Linked DNA regions of Mucilaginibacter gracilis. The protein of the gene in region 1 interacts with the protein of each later gene in a pairwise test. Links are inferred from orthologs where the notes say so. Each region holds a gene or a part of one and is shown on either strand. Other genes may lie near its edges.

What was found.
Region 2: the proteins of ung (region 1) and BDD43_RS28190 interact in binary tests that used the Escherichia coli proteins (3 or more experiments, as listed by UniProt). The link is inferred for Mucilaginibacter gracilis from one-to-one orthologs.

Annotation. Positions count from the first base shown.
Region 1 is NZ_RBKU01000001.1:4,561,511-4,568,773, reverse strand. Bases 4,353-7,063 are described here. They hold ung (uracil-DNA glycosylase), read right to left. Parts: upstream 6,192-7,063; coding sequence 5,514-6,191; downstream 4,353-5,513. Other genes in these bases: BDD43_RS20320 (hypothetical protein), read right to left, coding at 6,877-7,063; BDD43_RS20325 (DUF2892 domain-containing protein), read left to right, coding at 6,261-6,815; BDD43_RS20335 (tetratricopeptide repeat protein), read left to right, coding at 4,353-5,517. Also shown: BDD43_RS20360 (dipeptidase), read right to left, coding at 30-1,400; BDD43_RS20355 (GDSL-type esterase/lipase family protein), read left to right, coding at 1,608-2,549; BDD43_RS30170 (hypothetical protein), read right to left, coding at 2,659-2,835; BDD43_RS20350 (hypothetical protein), read right to left, coding at 2,988-3,173; BDD43_RS20345 (hypothetical protein), read right to left, coding at 3,224-3,406; BDD43_RS20340 (hypothetical protein), read right to left, coding at 3,458-3,640; BDD43_RS30165 (hypothetical protein), read right to left, coding at 3,715-3,858; more of BDD43_RS20335, read left to right, coding at 4,075-4,352; more of BDD43_RS20320, read right to left, coding at 7,064-7,083. UniProt on the Escherichia coli protein: Excises uracil residues from the DNA which can arise as a result of misincorporation of dUMP residues by DNA polymerase or due to deamination of cytosine.
Region 2 is NZ_RBKU01000001.1:6,314,096-6,321,490, reverse strand. What follows is about bases 1,494-4,336. They hold BDD43_RS28190 (nucleoside-diphosphate kinase), read right to left. Parts: upstream 3,204-4,336; coding sequence 2,784-3,203; downstream 1,494-2,783. Other genes in these bases: BDD43_RS28185 (DHH family phosphoesterase), read left to right, coding at 3,328-4,336; BDD43_RS28195 (hypothetical protein), read right to left, coding at 2,443-2,640; BDD43_RS28200 (DUF721 domain-containing protein), read left to right, coding at 2,150-2,440; recF (DNA replication/repair protein RecF), read left to right, coding at 1,494-2,157. Also shown: ribH (6,7-dimethyl-8-ribityllumazine synthase), read right to left, coding at 1-126; BDD43_RS28210 (tetratricopeptide repeat protein), read right to left, coding at 247-924; more of recF, read left to right, coding at 1,057-1,493; more of BDD43_RS28185, read left to right, coding at 4,337-4,338; BDD43_RS28180 (FKBP-type peptidyl-prolyl cis-trans isomerase), read left to right, coding at 4,341-5,339; BDD43_RS28175 (FKBP-type peptidyl-prolyl cis-trans isomerase), read left to right, coding at 5,403-6,407; BDD43_RS28170 (TatD family hydrolase), read left to right, coding at 6,463-7,230; BDD43_RS28165 (asparaginase), read left to right, coding at 7,266-7,395. UniProt on the Escherichia coli protein: Major role in the synthesis of nucleoside triphosphates other than ATP. The ATP gamma phosphate is transferred to the NDP beta phosphate via a ping-pong mechanism, using a phosphorylated active-site intermediate.

The DNA.
Region 1 (7,263 bases):
TTTAACATTTTTTAAGATAGCCGCTATTACTATTTACTTAGTTCGGCATAGTGTTTGTGAAACAATGGTATGGTTTCTATCCCCTTGTAATAGTTAAATATATCGTATTTTTCGTTTGGCGAATGCAATGCGTCGCTATCCAAACCAAAGCCCATTAGCACGGTTTTTATACCCAATACCTCTTCAAACAAGGCTACAATAGGTATGCTACCACCACCACGGGTTGGGATAGGCTTTTTGCCGAATGATTCTTCAATAGCTTTTTGGGCCGCCTTATAAGCTATACTATCTGTAGGAGTAACCACAGGCTCGCCACCATGATGCGGGGTTACCTTTACCTTTACATAAGGCGGTGCTATCTTTTCAAAATGTTTAGTAAACAACTCGGTTATTTTATCCGAAGATTGATTTGGAACCAGCCTCATCGAAATTTTAGCATTGGCTTTTGATGGTAAAACCGTTTTAGCGCCTTCACCAATATAGCCGCCCCAAATACCATTAACCTCTAAAGTTGGGCGGGTGCCGGTGCGCTCAAAAGTGGTATATCCTTTTTCGCCCCAAAGCTCTTTAACGTCCAGGTCTGTTTTGTATTCCTCTTCATTATATGGAGCTGCATTCAGTTCGCTGCGCTCGGCTTCGGTTAATTCAATAACGTCATCGTAAAAACCGGGTATGGCAATGTGATTATCTTCATCATGCATTGAGGCTATCATTTTAGCCAAAATAGTTGCCGGGTTGGCAACCGCACCACCATAAACGCCAGAGTGCAAATCGCGGTTGGGGCCAACAACTTCCACTTCCAGGTACGAAAGGCCACGCAAACCTGTCTCTAACGACGGGTTTTCCATGCTTATCATGGATGTATCGGAAATTAAAACTACGTCGGCTTTTAATCTGCTGGTGTTAGCTTTAACAAAAATACTGAGGTTTGACGAGCCAACCTCTTCTTCGCCCTCTATCATAAATTTGATATTGCAAGGCAAAGTATTGGTTTGCATCATCAGTTCAAATGCTTTTACATGCATATAAAACTGGCCTTTATCATCGCAAGCACCGCGGGCATATATTTTACCATCTCTAACTGTGGGTTCAAAGGGCGGTGTTTTCCAAAGCTCTAACGGGTCGGGCGGTTGTACATCGTAGTGCCCATAGGTTAAAACAGTTGGGAGTTTGGGGTCAATTATTTTTTCGCCATAAACTATAGGGTAGCCTGCTGTTGTGCATACTTCAACATTATCGGCACCGGCATCACGTAGTTTTTGAGCAACAAAATCTGCCGTTTGTAGAACCGATTCCACATATTTGGGATCAGCACTTACCGACGGAAACCGTAACAGATCAAAAAGTTCGCTTAATAAACGCTCTTTATTTTGCTCTACATATTGTTTTATAACCTGCATGTTTTGTATTTTGAAGGCAAATATAGAATTTAACTTTTATCTGATATAACCAAAACCCGCCCCTGTACTAAAAAGAAGTTATATAAGATAGTTAAAATGAGATTTTATGGTTGTATATTTGTTTGAGTTGCTACGAGTTAAGCAATAAGTTTTGTTACGATGGGTTTGAGGAAGTTACTTGTATTTTTAGTTTTATTTTTTTGCTTTTTGAGTTTGAAGGGTTTGGCCCAAACGCCAAGCTGTAGCGCGGCATCTAAATTTTACAGTAAAGATAGTATCATTATAACAACTTTTGGAGCCAGTACTGTTGCTGGTGTTAATGGTTACTCGTTTCAACCATATTTGCAGGCAAATTTTAAATATTGTTACGTAGGTAAAGCCATTGTTGTAACCAACTACGGTATAGCCGGGCAAACAACAACGCAGGGCCTTGCTCGTTTTCAATCGGCTATTACCGGTAAAACCGGATTTGTATGTATATTAATGGGGGTAAACGATGCGCTTAACCTGGTTTCGGGCTCAAAGCCGGCAACTGCTGCACAAGTTACCAAGGCATTGGCCATTACCCAAAGTAATATGGAAGACATGGTTCAAATGGCCCTATCAAACAACCTGGTGCCCATTATTGGAACTATACAATATGTAAATGACAGAAATTTAGCTGCTTATAAAACGGCAAACAGTTACATTAAGCGTATAAACGCCGGTTATATAAAATTGGTTAGTAAATACAAAGGCAAAGTTTATTTGGCCGATATAAACGCAGCACTTGGTTATGATTTTACGCTTTTTCAGGCAGATGGATTACACCCTAATGATAAGGGCGACAAAGTTATAAGCTACGTTTGGTTTGACGCTATAAACGAGGCTATTGAAAATAAATTATTATTAATAGGCTTAGATCAAAATTACCCTAACCCGGCCCGTACTAAAACAACCATTGGTTTTAGTTTGTCGCAATCGGGCAATGTTAATATACAGCTATACAATATGCTTGGCCTGCCATTAAAAACTTTAGCTAACGAGTTTTATAATTCGGGCTACCACCAGTTGGATGTTACACTTAACGATTTGAAGCCCGGCATGTATATATACGTGATGAAAATTGCAGGCAGGCAACTCACTAAAAAAATGATAGTAGTAAATTAGTTTTAAGTTAATAGTACTAAGTATTGAGTCAAAAGTTAGATTATTCTTTTTTTGACTTAGAACTTAAGACTTCCGGCTAAAGACTAACCGTCAGCTCTCATACATTAAATTAATCTGCGCGGCCTACGGCATCGTATAATGGTGCTTTATTATCGCTCTTTTGCAAAATATTCTTTTTAGTTTCTAACTTAGAAACGTTAGCAGCAACATTAGCTTTTTTTAAGCTGTTTGATAACACGATGCCTGTAGATAACAAAGCTAAAACAAGTATGATAATTTTTTTCATGATAACAATAAGGTTATGTATTTGTGTTAAAACTAGCTGTATTTAAAATACAGCCGTATAATGTTTTATTAATATCCCTGGCCTACGTCTGTTTTATCAGAAGTAACATTTTTTTGTTTAGAACCTGGTTTTACACTATTGTATTTAGTACATTATTGAGCACCGCCCACAACTGGAGGAGGAGGAGTTGGAGTAGTATCGCCTGTGTAGTCGCCCTGGCCTACGTCGGTTTTATCAGCAACAACTGTTTTTTGAGTGGGCTTTACGCTGTCTTTAGTACAAGAAGAAACTAAACCTGTGGTTGCAATTACAAATGCTATGATGATTATTTTTTTCATGATGGTTGTGTAAATAGATGGTGTAGAATAGGTTATTACTTTGTTTTTAATTATTGAGCACCGCCCGGAGTTGGTGGAGGAGTTGGGGTAGTATCGCCTGTGTAGTCGCCCTGGCCTACGTCGGTTTTATCAGCAACAACTGTTTTTTGAGTAGGCTTTACGCTATCTTTAGTGCAAGACGAAACCAAACCTGTGGCTGCAATTACAAATGCTATGATGATTATTTTTTTCATGATGGTTGTGTAAATAGATGGTGTAGAATAGGTTATTACTTTGTTTTTAAATTATTGAGCACCGCCCGGAGTTGGTGGAGGAGTTGGGGTAGTATCGCCTGTGTAGTCGCCCTGGCCTACGTCGGTTTTATCGGCAACAACTGTTTTTTGAGTGGGCTTTACGCTGTCTTTAGTACAAGACGAAACTAAACCTGTGGTTGCAATAAAAAATGCAGCAATCATTATTTTTTTCATGTGGATAGGTATATAGAGTAGTTATTAAATAAATCAAATTAAGGGGCAACATTGAGTGGGGAAACCCGTATAAATCAATCGCCCTGCCCAACGTCGGTTTTATCAGAAACTATAGTTTTTTGTGCATTAGCTGCTGGCTTAACAGTATTCTCCTTATTGCAAGATGAAGCTACAGTAAGTGTTGAGATCGCAGCGAATAAAACAATTATTTTTTTCATAATATGTTATTGATAAAGTTGTTACAATGTTTAATTGATTTTTTTATTGAAGCAAAACTATTAATTTAATATTACTTACCAAAACTTTTTTCATAGTTTTGCAAATTTTTTTTTTGAGATGATTTTTAGCCGACTGGCGTAACTTTAGCATTAGCCAACCCGTATAAAACTGATTATTTAATTTGTTTCAACCGTCCAAAATATTACTTTTATTTAATGAAATCCAAATGTCTTTGTCTGTTAGTTATTGCGTTAACTGTCGCCACACATCTGAGCGCATTTACTGTAAATGATAAAAGCACGCCTGATTCTATCAATATTATAAAGCTTAATAAGCAGGCCTATAATAATAGGTTAACCGACCCTAACGAAACTATATTACAAGCCAGAAAGAATGTTGTTTTAGCGCAGAAAATAAATTTTGATAATGGCGTTGCCGAAGCTTATCGGGTTATTGGTATAGGGTATGATTATGTTAGCCAGCCAGATACGGCACTTAATTACTTTTTTAAAGCCCTGGCTATTTTCCAGTCTACAAACAATCAGGATGGAGAAGCTAAAGTAAATAACAACATTGGCAACCTGTATCACGAAAGCGATTACGAAAAATCAATAGAGTATTTTAACGAGGCACTCAATATTGCAAGCCGGGTAAAAGACCAAGACCTTATTGCCACTATAAATTTGAATTTTGGTAATATTTACTATCGAAAAAAAAACTTTACCAAAGCGCTCGATTACTACACCAAAAGTAACGAGTTATTTATAAAAGTTGGTAATGCTACAAACTCCATTTTGTGTTCGCAAAATATTGGAGTGATATACTATAATTTAAACCAATTTGATAAGGCAGAAACTTTGCTGCTTGATGCTAATAAAAGAGCCAAAGAAAAAGACCTGAACGCAGCAGTTGCCAGTATTAATTTAACACTAACATCGTTATTTGAAAAAAAAGGGGAGTTTGCCCAAGCCGAAAAGTATTTGGCCGAAGGCTTAACCTATGCTTTATTAGTAAAAAGCAGCAAGTTAGAGTACGATTATAAATTAACCAAATACGAGCTTGAATTTACCCGCCGTGATTACAAGGCCGCCTTATTTAGCTTACAGGATGTTTATAAGCTTGATAGCATAAGGTATAAAAATAACGTATCAAACTCGCTTAGTTTGCTCACCGTTCAATACAAACAAATAGAAAGCCAGCATAACAACGAAATGCTGGCCGCACAGCAAAAAAAGCAACAAATACTTTTTTGGGCCACTATATTGGTAGCCAGTTTATTGCTTGTAGTAATATTTTTATTAATTAGCAACGTTAACAGCAAGGCAAAAACAAACAAACACCTTACTGCCCTCAACGAAAAAATAACCGAGCAAAAAGAAAACCTCAACCAAATAAACCATCATCTGGAAGAAATTATTGACGAAAGAACCAAGGATCTCCAGGTAAAAAACAAAAAGCTGGCCGATTATTCGCTACATCTTTCGCACCAGATACGGGGGCCTATTGCTACCTTAAAAGGTTTGTTAAACCTTGAAAAAGACAGGCTGATAGACAAGGATGAATGCGTTAAACTGATGAACAAGTGCGTATCGGAGATTGATGATAATATTATTGATATGAGCGATATGCTGCACGAATCGTCAAATAAACCGGTTTAATGTATTTGCCAGTTTATAGGTTGCTTTCCTTCTTCTATTAAAATTTGATTGGTTTTTGAAAACGGGCCACTGCCAAAAAAACCACTATAGGCAGAAAAAGGAGAGGGGTGGGGCGATTTTAGGATGTGATGTTTTTCACCATCTATAAGCTGGGCTTTGGCCTGTGCAAACTTACCCCACAAAATAAATACGATACCTTTTTTATTGTTCGAAATTTCGCTAATCACCTTGTCGGTAAATATTTCCCAGCCTAATTTTTGGTGCGAGCCTGCGGTATTTGCCCGTACCGTTAAAGTGGCATTTAACAGCAACACGCCTTGCTGTGCCCATTCGGTAAGATCGCCGTGTGCAGGTATCTTAAAACCTGCTATATCTGTTTGTAACTCTTTGTATATATTTTGGAGCGATGGTGGCACTGCAACACCCTTTTGCACCGAAAATGATAGGCCATGAGCCTGGTTTACTCCATGATAAGGGTCTTGCCCAAGTATAACTACCTTTAAATTGGTAAAAGGCGTTTCGCGGAAAGCGTTGAAAATATCTTTACTCCGCGGATAAATAATTTGATTTGATGCCTTTTCGGTTTGTAAAATATTTTTGAGATTGACCATGTAATCCTTCTCAAATTCGCCCTTTAAAATATGGAGCCATGATGCTTCTAAATCGATTGACATAAATGTAAAACAGGTGTTGGTTAACAGTACAAATAAACAGATATTTGCAACGTTATAAAATTACAAACTATGTTAAATATTGTTCGTTTAATTATTGCCTGTGTGGTACTTGCTGCCTCAATAGCAATGTGCGTTTTTGGTTTATGGGGATGGGGGATACTTGTTTTCTTTATAGGAGGATTAATTTTGTTAACTTTCTTTTTAAACGAAAATATGTTGATAGCCCAATATTATTTACGTAAAGAGGATACCGTAAAATCTGAACAGTGGTTACTGAAGATAACTGATTACGAAAAACAACTTTATAAGGGCCAGCACGGCTATTATAATTTATTGATGGGGTTGATTGAATCGCGCAAGGCACCTTTAAAATCGGAGAAATTTTTTAAGAAAGCGCTTTCTTTAGGGATGAAAATGTCGCATAACGTTGCATTGGCAAAATTAAGCCTTGCCGGGATAGCCATGGCTAAGAGAAATAAGCGTGAAGCTACCATTTTATTACAGGAAGCTACCAAGGCAGATACCAATAAAATGCTTACCGAACAAATTAAGATGATGAAGGGCCAAATGGCTCAAATGGATAAACAACAGGTTGTACGCGGCGGATACCGCCAGCAGTATTAAAAGATATAATCTGTTATCACACAAAAAAAGCTGATGTATAATTAAAATACGTCAGCTTTTTTTATTTGTCGTCTAAATGGCTGTAATAATCGGGACTAACTAGTGTAGGCCCGTCCGAAAAATTATTATCCGGAATAAAATAATCGTTAGATGAATGGGATATCTCCACAATTTTTAACAAATGGCGGATAAAAGAAACATCAAACTTGCTCCGGCTAAACTTAATTAGATATTCGTTTTCTGTTATTTCGAGGCTGGTGTTAGTCATAACCAATGGATTTTATGAATTATAAATATATATCTTCATAATCATGCCAAGGTTTTTAAAAAATTAAGCTTCGGTTAAATTTGTGTGAACTCAATTTCAATACTTGTTGAAAAGGTTTGTTAATAACTGCAGTTTGCTTTTAATAGCTTTATCTTCTTTTTATACATTGCCCTTTGTTAT
Region 2 (7,395 bases), 1.8 Mb from region 1 along the record:
ACCGCCATACAATGCGTTGGTAATACCCGAGTTCCACTCGGATACAACAATACCAAAACGGTATGGAGCCGCAGAAGGTATTGCTGTGTCCGAAAAATCGGAAAGGTTTTTTAAACGCGTTGCCATTGTTTAGTTATTAAATTATTTGTTATTGAGTTGTTGGCTTTGTTGTTGAATTTTTAATTGTTAAGGATATTAGAGAACCCAATAACTTATTAACTCAACAACAAATAGCCAATCTCTAATTTATTGCTTTGCTTGCTCGCGGGCAATATATTCGTCGGCATTTTGCGATTCGGCACTTGTTGGGTAATCGGTTTTAATTTTTTCGAAAGTATCAACAGCCGATTTGTAATCTTTTTTTGCTTCGTAAACCAAAGCTAATTTTTTAAGATATAAAGGCGATAAAAAATCATTTTTAGCTTTATCAACAGCTTTCTTAAAATAGGTTTCGGCTTTATCAAAATCTTTCAATTCAACATAAGCGTCGCCTGTGCTGCCTAAGGCTTCGGCTGCAACAAAGCTATCGTCGCCCCTAAAGCTGTTTAGGTTATCAATGGCCTTGCTGTATTCGCCTTTGTTTAAATAGGCTGTACCTAAGTAAAAATAAGCAAGGTTGGCAGCCTTGGTGCTACTATAATCGTTAATAATTTTTTCAAATCCAGGGTAACCGGCATCACCTTTAATTGCTTTGTCCCATTCTTTTTTGGTCCATAAATCTTGTGCAACGTGCATTTGATCGGCCGCTTCAGATTCGCGGGGGGCCAGGTAAAATTTTTGGTAAGCGATATATAAAAGTATAAGGGCCACAATGGCTCCTACTATAAATAATAAGCTTTTTTGGTTTTCTCTTACAAATTTGCCTGTTTGGCCAAAATCATTATCTGCTTGCACAATACGGGTATTTACCTGGGTGTTTGACATTTCTACTCTAAAATTAAGTTTGCAAAAATACGTTTTTTTAATTTTTTAGCAATAGCTAATCGTGTTTAAATAATAAGCATCTTTTTACTGCCAAAAACAGGCTTATATCTTAACTTTGGAAACATTATCAATATGTATTTAAAGCACCTCTCGTTACTTAACTTTAAAAATTATACCGAAACCGAATTAAATTTTGAACCCGGTGTAAACGCATTTGCCGGTAACAACGGTGCTGGCAAAACTAACCTGCTTGATGCTATACATTACCTTGGCCTGTGCAAAAGTTACTTTAACCCTATTGATAGCCAGCAAATTAAACAAGGTGCCGACTTTTTTATGGTGAACGGCATATTTGAAAAAAACAACAAGGCCGAAGTTATTGCCTGCGGTTTAAAACGCAACCAAAAAAAGCAATTTAAACGTAACAAAAAGGAGTATCAACGCCTGGCCGACCATATTGGCTTGTTTCCGTTGGTGATGATATCGCCGTATGATATCAGCATCATTATTGAAGGGAGCGAAGAGCGGCGCAAGTTTATTGATAACGTAATATCGCAAACCGACCATAATTACCTGGACGAACTGATTGCCTATAACAAAACGCTGCTCAACCGCAATGCTTTGCTCAAGCTAATTGCCGATACCGGGCGGTACGACCCGCAATTGCTGGAAGTATACGATGAGCAACTCACCACATCGGGCAATAAAATTTTTGGTAAACGGAAAGAGTTTATGGAGGTTTTCACTTCTATATTTAATAAACACTACAGTTTTTTGAGCGATGATGCCGAACTTGTTGAGCTGGTTTACGATTCGCAATTGCTGCATGATGATTTTACCGCGTTGCTAAAAAAATCGGTAGAGCGGGATAGGGCACTTGAACGCACCACTTATGGTATACATAAGGATGATTTGCATTTTGCAATACATGGCATGGCCATGAAAAAATTTGGATCGCAGGGGCAGCAAAAATCTTTTTTGATAGCGCTGAAACTTGCTCAGTACACTTTTTTAAATAATAGAAACGGTTTTAAACCCTTGCTGTTACTTGATGATATTTTTGATAAACTCGACGAAAACCGTACACGGAAACTGATGCAAATGGTATCGAACAATAATTTTGGACAGGTTTTTATTACCGATACCAGTGTTGATAGGGTAACCCGTATATTTAGCGAGCTTAACGTGGCAATTAATATTTTTAAAGTTGATAAAGGAGTAGTGTATGCGTAAGGCTAACGATAAAACCATGAAAGAAGCCATTGAGCAAATGCTTAATGTTTATAAAATAAAACGCAAGTTTGACGAAACTTCGATAAAAATGGCATGGCCCGAGTTGATGGGCAAAATGGTTGCGAGCCGCACAAAAGAGATATACATTTACGAAAAAAGGCTTTTTTTGCGTATCGAATCCTCGGTAGTGAAAAATGAGATTATGCAAATGCGATCTCAAATTATTGAAAAGGTTAACGAGAAAGCCGGAAGTGTGTTGATAGAAACTATAGTACTGCTATAAAATTAGTGACCGATGCGGTTGCTGGCGGCACGTTTTTTCTTCGGCAAATCGTTTATCAATGCCGAATAAATAACTAAAAATATACCTGGTATTAAAAATACCAATTGTACTTCGGGGTGAAAGTGGAAGGTGTACAATGAAAACACCACCAACAAAACGATGGAGATGGCGTAAAAAATAATTTTTTGAAACTTTTTCATTGTTTAACCTGCTGTTGAATTAGTGATAGCGAATTTATAGCGCCATATTATAATTGATTTTTTAGCTATAACACGTTATAGATGCTATCAACACAAATATAAGTGTGTTTAGCTAAAAAATCAAAGTATTTACTTAAAAGTAATTAAAATTTCTCAAAAGCCGAGAAAAAGAAACTACCCTCTAATTGTGCATTCTCGTCAGAGTCTGATCCGTGTACGGCGTTTGCTTCAATAGAGGTTGCAAAAAGCTGGCGGATAGTACCTGCATCTGCTTTTGATGGGTCGGTAGCACCTATAAGTGTTCTAAAATCGGCAACAGCGTTATCTTTTTCTAAAATAGCGGCTACTATCGGTCCCGAAGACATAAACGCTACCAGGTGTTTATAAAAAGGACGTTCGGCATGAACCTCGTAAAATTGTCCGGCTTTTTCGGCACTTAAGGCAGTATATTTTAAAGCAATAATTTTAAATCCGCTTTTAGTAATTTTATCTAAAATAGCACCGATGTGGCCTGCAGCAACAGCATCGGGTTTAATCATGGTGAAAGTTTTGTTTGTTGTCATTTTTATAAATTATAAACGTCGCAAAGGTACATTTTAGTCACGAATAATAAAGTTAATACAATAAAATACATGGTTTTGTATTTCATTTATTTATTTAGCTTTGCATCTCTTTTTTGATGTATTAATGTTAGAAACACCTGCGCTGAAGGATTTATTAGCTAAACCTAAACAAATAGTAATTACCACACACCACAAACCCGATGGCGATGCTATGGGTTCGTCGTTAGGTTTATATAACTATTTGATTCAAAAAGGGCACCATGTTAAGGTAATAACCCCTACTGATTATCCTCAGTTTTTTGACTGGATGCCCGGCAACGGCGAGGTTATTATATACACCGAGCAAACCGCCATTGCAAACGAACTGATAAATAAGGCCGAAATTATTTGCTGCCTTGATTTTAACGCACTTGGCCGTATTAACGAAATGGGCGAAGTGGTTAGGCAAGCCAGTGCTTATAAAATAATGATAGACCACCACCTGGAACCCGAAGATTTTGACGACTGGAGATGGTGGAATATTAACGCTTGTGCATCGGCCCAATTGGTTTACGAGTTTATTGCCGATGTAATGCAGGAGCCCGAGCTTATTAATAAGGACGTAGCATCGTGCTTATATACGGGCATCATGACGGATTCGGGCTCGTTCAGGTTTCCGCTAACAACCTCGGCGGTACACCGCATTACAGCAAATTTAATTGATGCCGGGGCAAATAATGCGCGGATCCATCAGTTGGTGTATGATAATTCGTCCGAATCGAGATTGCGCTTTCTGGGCTTTTGCCTCAGCAGCAAGCTTGAAGTACTGCCCGAATACCACACAGCCCTCATCAGTGTTACCCGTGAAGAACTTGAACGTTATCAAATTATTACCGGCGATACAGAAGGTGTTGTAAATTTTGCATTATCAATAACAGGCATTAAATTAGCGGCGTTTATAGTTGAACGCAGCGACAAGATTAAGTTATCGCTCAGATCGAGAGATGATTTTCCGGCCAACGAAGTTTGTAAAAAGTATTTTAGCGGCGGCGGGCATCGCAACGCGGCGGGTGGAAGCTCAACCGATTCGCTGGAAGACGTAGTTAAACAATTTAAATCAATTTTACCCGAATACAAAAAATTATTAACACAATAGAAATGAAGAAAAACTGGAAGTTTTTAGCAGTTATTGCATTAGGTTTAGCAGGCTGTAAAGGTGGATTTAAAGATAGTGGCGGTGGTACACTATATAGCGTTGTTGACCACAATTCAAGTGGTTCGGCTATCAAAGAAGGCGATTTTATCAGCATCGAATGGGTAATTAAAACAGACGGTGATTCGGTTTTAACCAGCACTTACGAAACCGGACACCCGGTAGCTGCAATGGTACCAAAAACGCAATTTAAAGGCGATTTGCAAAGTGTTTTATTGTTGTTGAACGAAGGCGATAGCGTTATTGTTAAAAACAATATTGATACGATGTTGAAAAAAAGCCCTGGTCAGCAAAAACCTCCGTTTAAAAGTAAATACATTAACTACTACTTACGTATTACCAAGGTTATACCTAAAGGTACACTTAGTGATGCTGCTTTTCAGGCAAAAATTAAAGATTACTTTAAAGGCGTAACCGATAAGGTTAAAGCTGCCGAGCCAGGAAAAATTAAGAGCTACATTGAAGATAAAAAGCTAACCGTAACCAAAACAGCATCGGGCATTAACTACGTTATTACCAAACCAGGTAGCGGCTCTAACATTGCTCCGGGCGATACCGCGGTTTTATCATACATTGGCCATTTTACCAACGGTAAGGTATTTGATACCAACATTAAAGAAGAGGCAATGAAGAAAGAAAACAAAGGCGTTTACCAGCCAATGATGCCCGAAAGATACAAACCGGCACATATTGTGGTTGGTGTACACCAGGTTATTGCAGGTTGGGACGAAGGTTTGTTATTGTTAAACAAAGGATCTAAAGCTACCCTTATTATACCTTCGGCTTTAGGTTACGGCGAACAAGGTGGCGGCCCTATCCCTCCTTTTGCTCCATTGGTTTTTGAAGTTGAGGTACTTGATATTATCCACCCAAACCCCAATGCACCAAAACCGGTAATTCCGCAAATGCAAATGCCAACTACTAGTCAGCCAATAACAAAGTAACAATAAACTATTATTATATTATGCCTCTCCCGGTTAGCGGGGGAGGCTTTTTATTTATAAAACATGAACATTAAACATTTTTTGCTTTCGCTTACGGCAATTGCATTTTTAAACCAGGCAAAGGCTCAGGAGCTTACTTTAAAAACTACTCCTAAAGGGCTGGCTTACCATATTTTTACTGCAAACGCCGGTACCAAAATAAAAGTGAGCGATGTAATTACATTTAATGTAATACAAAAAACAGATAAAGATTCGGTGCTTTTTAGTACATATAAAAACGGCACAGCGGTTAAGTTGCAGGTACAGCCATCGCAAAATATTGGCGACCTGATGGACATTTTCCCACTATTGGCCGATAAAGACAGTGCATTGGTTAAGGTACCTACCGATTCGATTTTTGTTGGGCACGAAGAGCAACGTCCGCCATTTTTAGGCAAGGGCAGCAGCCTTGTTTTTATATTGAAAATTGAGAAAATACAAAGCGTGGATGAAGCCATGGCCGAGCGCAACGCCGCTATGGAAAAGGCCAAAGCCGAGGGCCTGAAGCTTAAAGCTGCCGAAATGGTTAACCTGCAAAAATATATAGCCGATAAAAAAATAGCTGCAAAGGCTACCCCATCGGGCTTAAACTATGTGGTAAATGTGCCTACATTAAAACGCAAGCCCTTAAATGGCGATACGGTGTATGTAAACTACGTAGGGCACACGCTTGAAGGTAAAGTTTTTGACACCAGTATTGAAAGCATTGCCAAAGCCGCAGGCATAAACCAACCTGGCCGCCCTTACGAGCCCTTAGATTTTGTGTTGGGCAAAGCACGCGTAATTAAAGGCTGGGAAGAAGGCTTTTTATTATTGCACGAAGGCGAAAAAGCAACGTTCATAATTCCTTCGGCATTGGCTTATGGCGAGCAGGGTGCGGGTGCCGATATTAAACCCTACAGCACTTTAGTTTTTGAAGTGGAACTGGTTAAAGTAAAACCAGGTAAGCACCCGGTAGCCAAACCTGCCGTGAAAAAGAAAACGACGCTTAAAAAACCGCTAAAAAAGAAACCCGTTGTTAACAAATAACAATAACCCCATGCCTTCTGTTACAACAGAAGGCATTTTTTGTTAGTTTTGCCGCATGGTATTAACAGATACGCATACCCACCTGTACTACGAAAACGATATTGAAAAACGCCAAGCGTTGATGCAACGCTGCCTGGAAAAAAATATAAGCCGCTTGTTTTTACCAAATGTCGATCTGTCGTCGGTAACGCAGGTTTTTGATTTGGCTGATGCTTATCCTCAAAATTGTTTTGCTATGCTTGGCCTGCACCCATGCGATGTTAAGGAAGGGTGGGAAACTCAATTGGATGCTATTATAGCTGCCGGCAACGGTAAAAAGATATACGCCATAGGCGAAATTGGTATTGATTTATATTGGGACAAAACCACATTAGCCCAGCAGCAGGCGGCCTTTAAAAAGCAAATAAATTGGGCCAAACAACTGGATTTACCTATAGTTATCCATTGCCGCAATGCATTTGACGAAGTATTTGCCGTTTTGCAAGAGGAGAATGACGAAAAACTGCGGGGTATTTTTCATTGTTTTAGCGGAACGCTGCAACAGGCTCAACAAGTAATAGCTTTAGGGTTTTATTTAGGCATAGGCGGCGTAGTTACCTACAAAAATGCAGGCCTGGATAAAATTGTAGAACAAATTGATTTGAAAGATATGGTTTTAGAAACAGATTCTCCTTATCTTACGCCCGTTCCAAATCGGGGCCGGCCTAACGAATCATCATACCTGGTATATATCGCTCAAAAAATTGCTGATCTGCACCAAGTATCGGTGGAAACCGTTGCAGCCATAACCACCGAAAATTCGGTTAAAATATTTGGTGTTTAATAACGATTGTATTTACTCGAAAACATAATATATCCATGACTAAGATATTGATCATTTATACCGGCGGTACTATTGGTATGATGACTGATCCGAAAACCAAAGCACTCAAACCCATCAATTTTGAGCAGATCATGGATAACGTGCCCGAACTGGAGCGTTTAAATT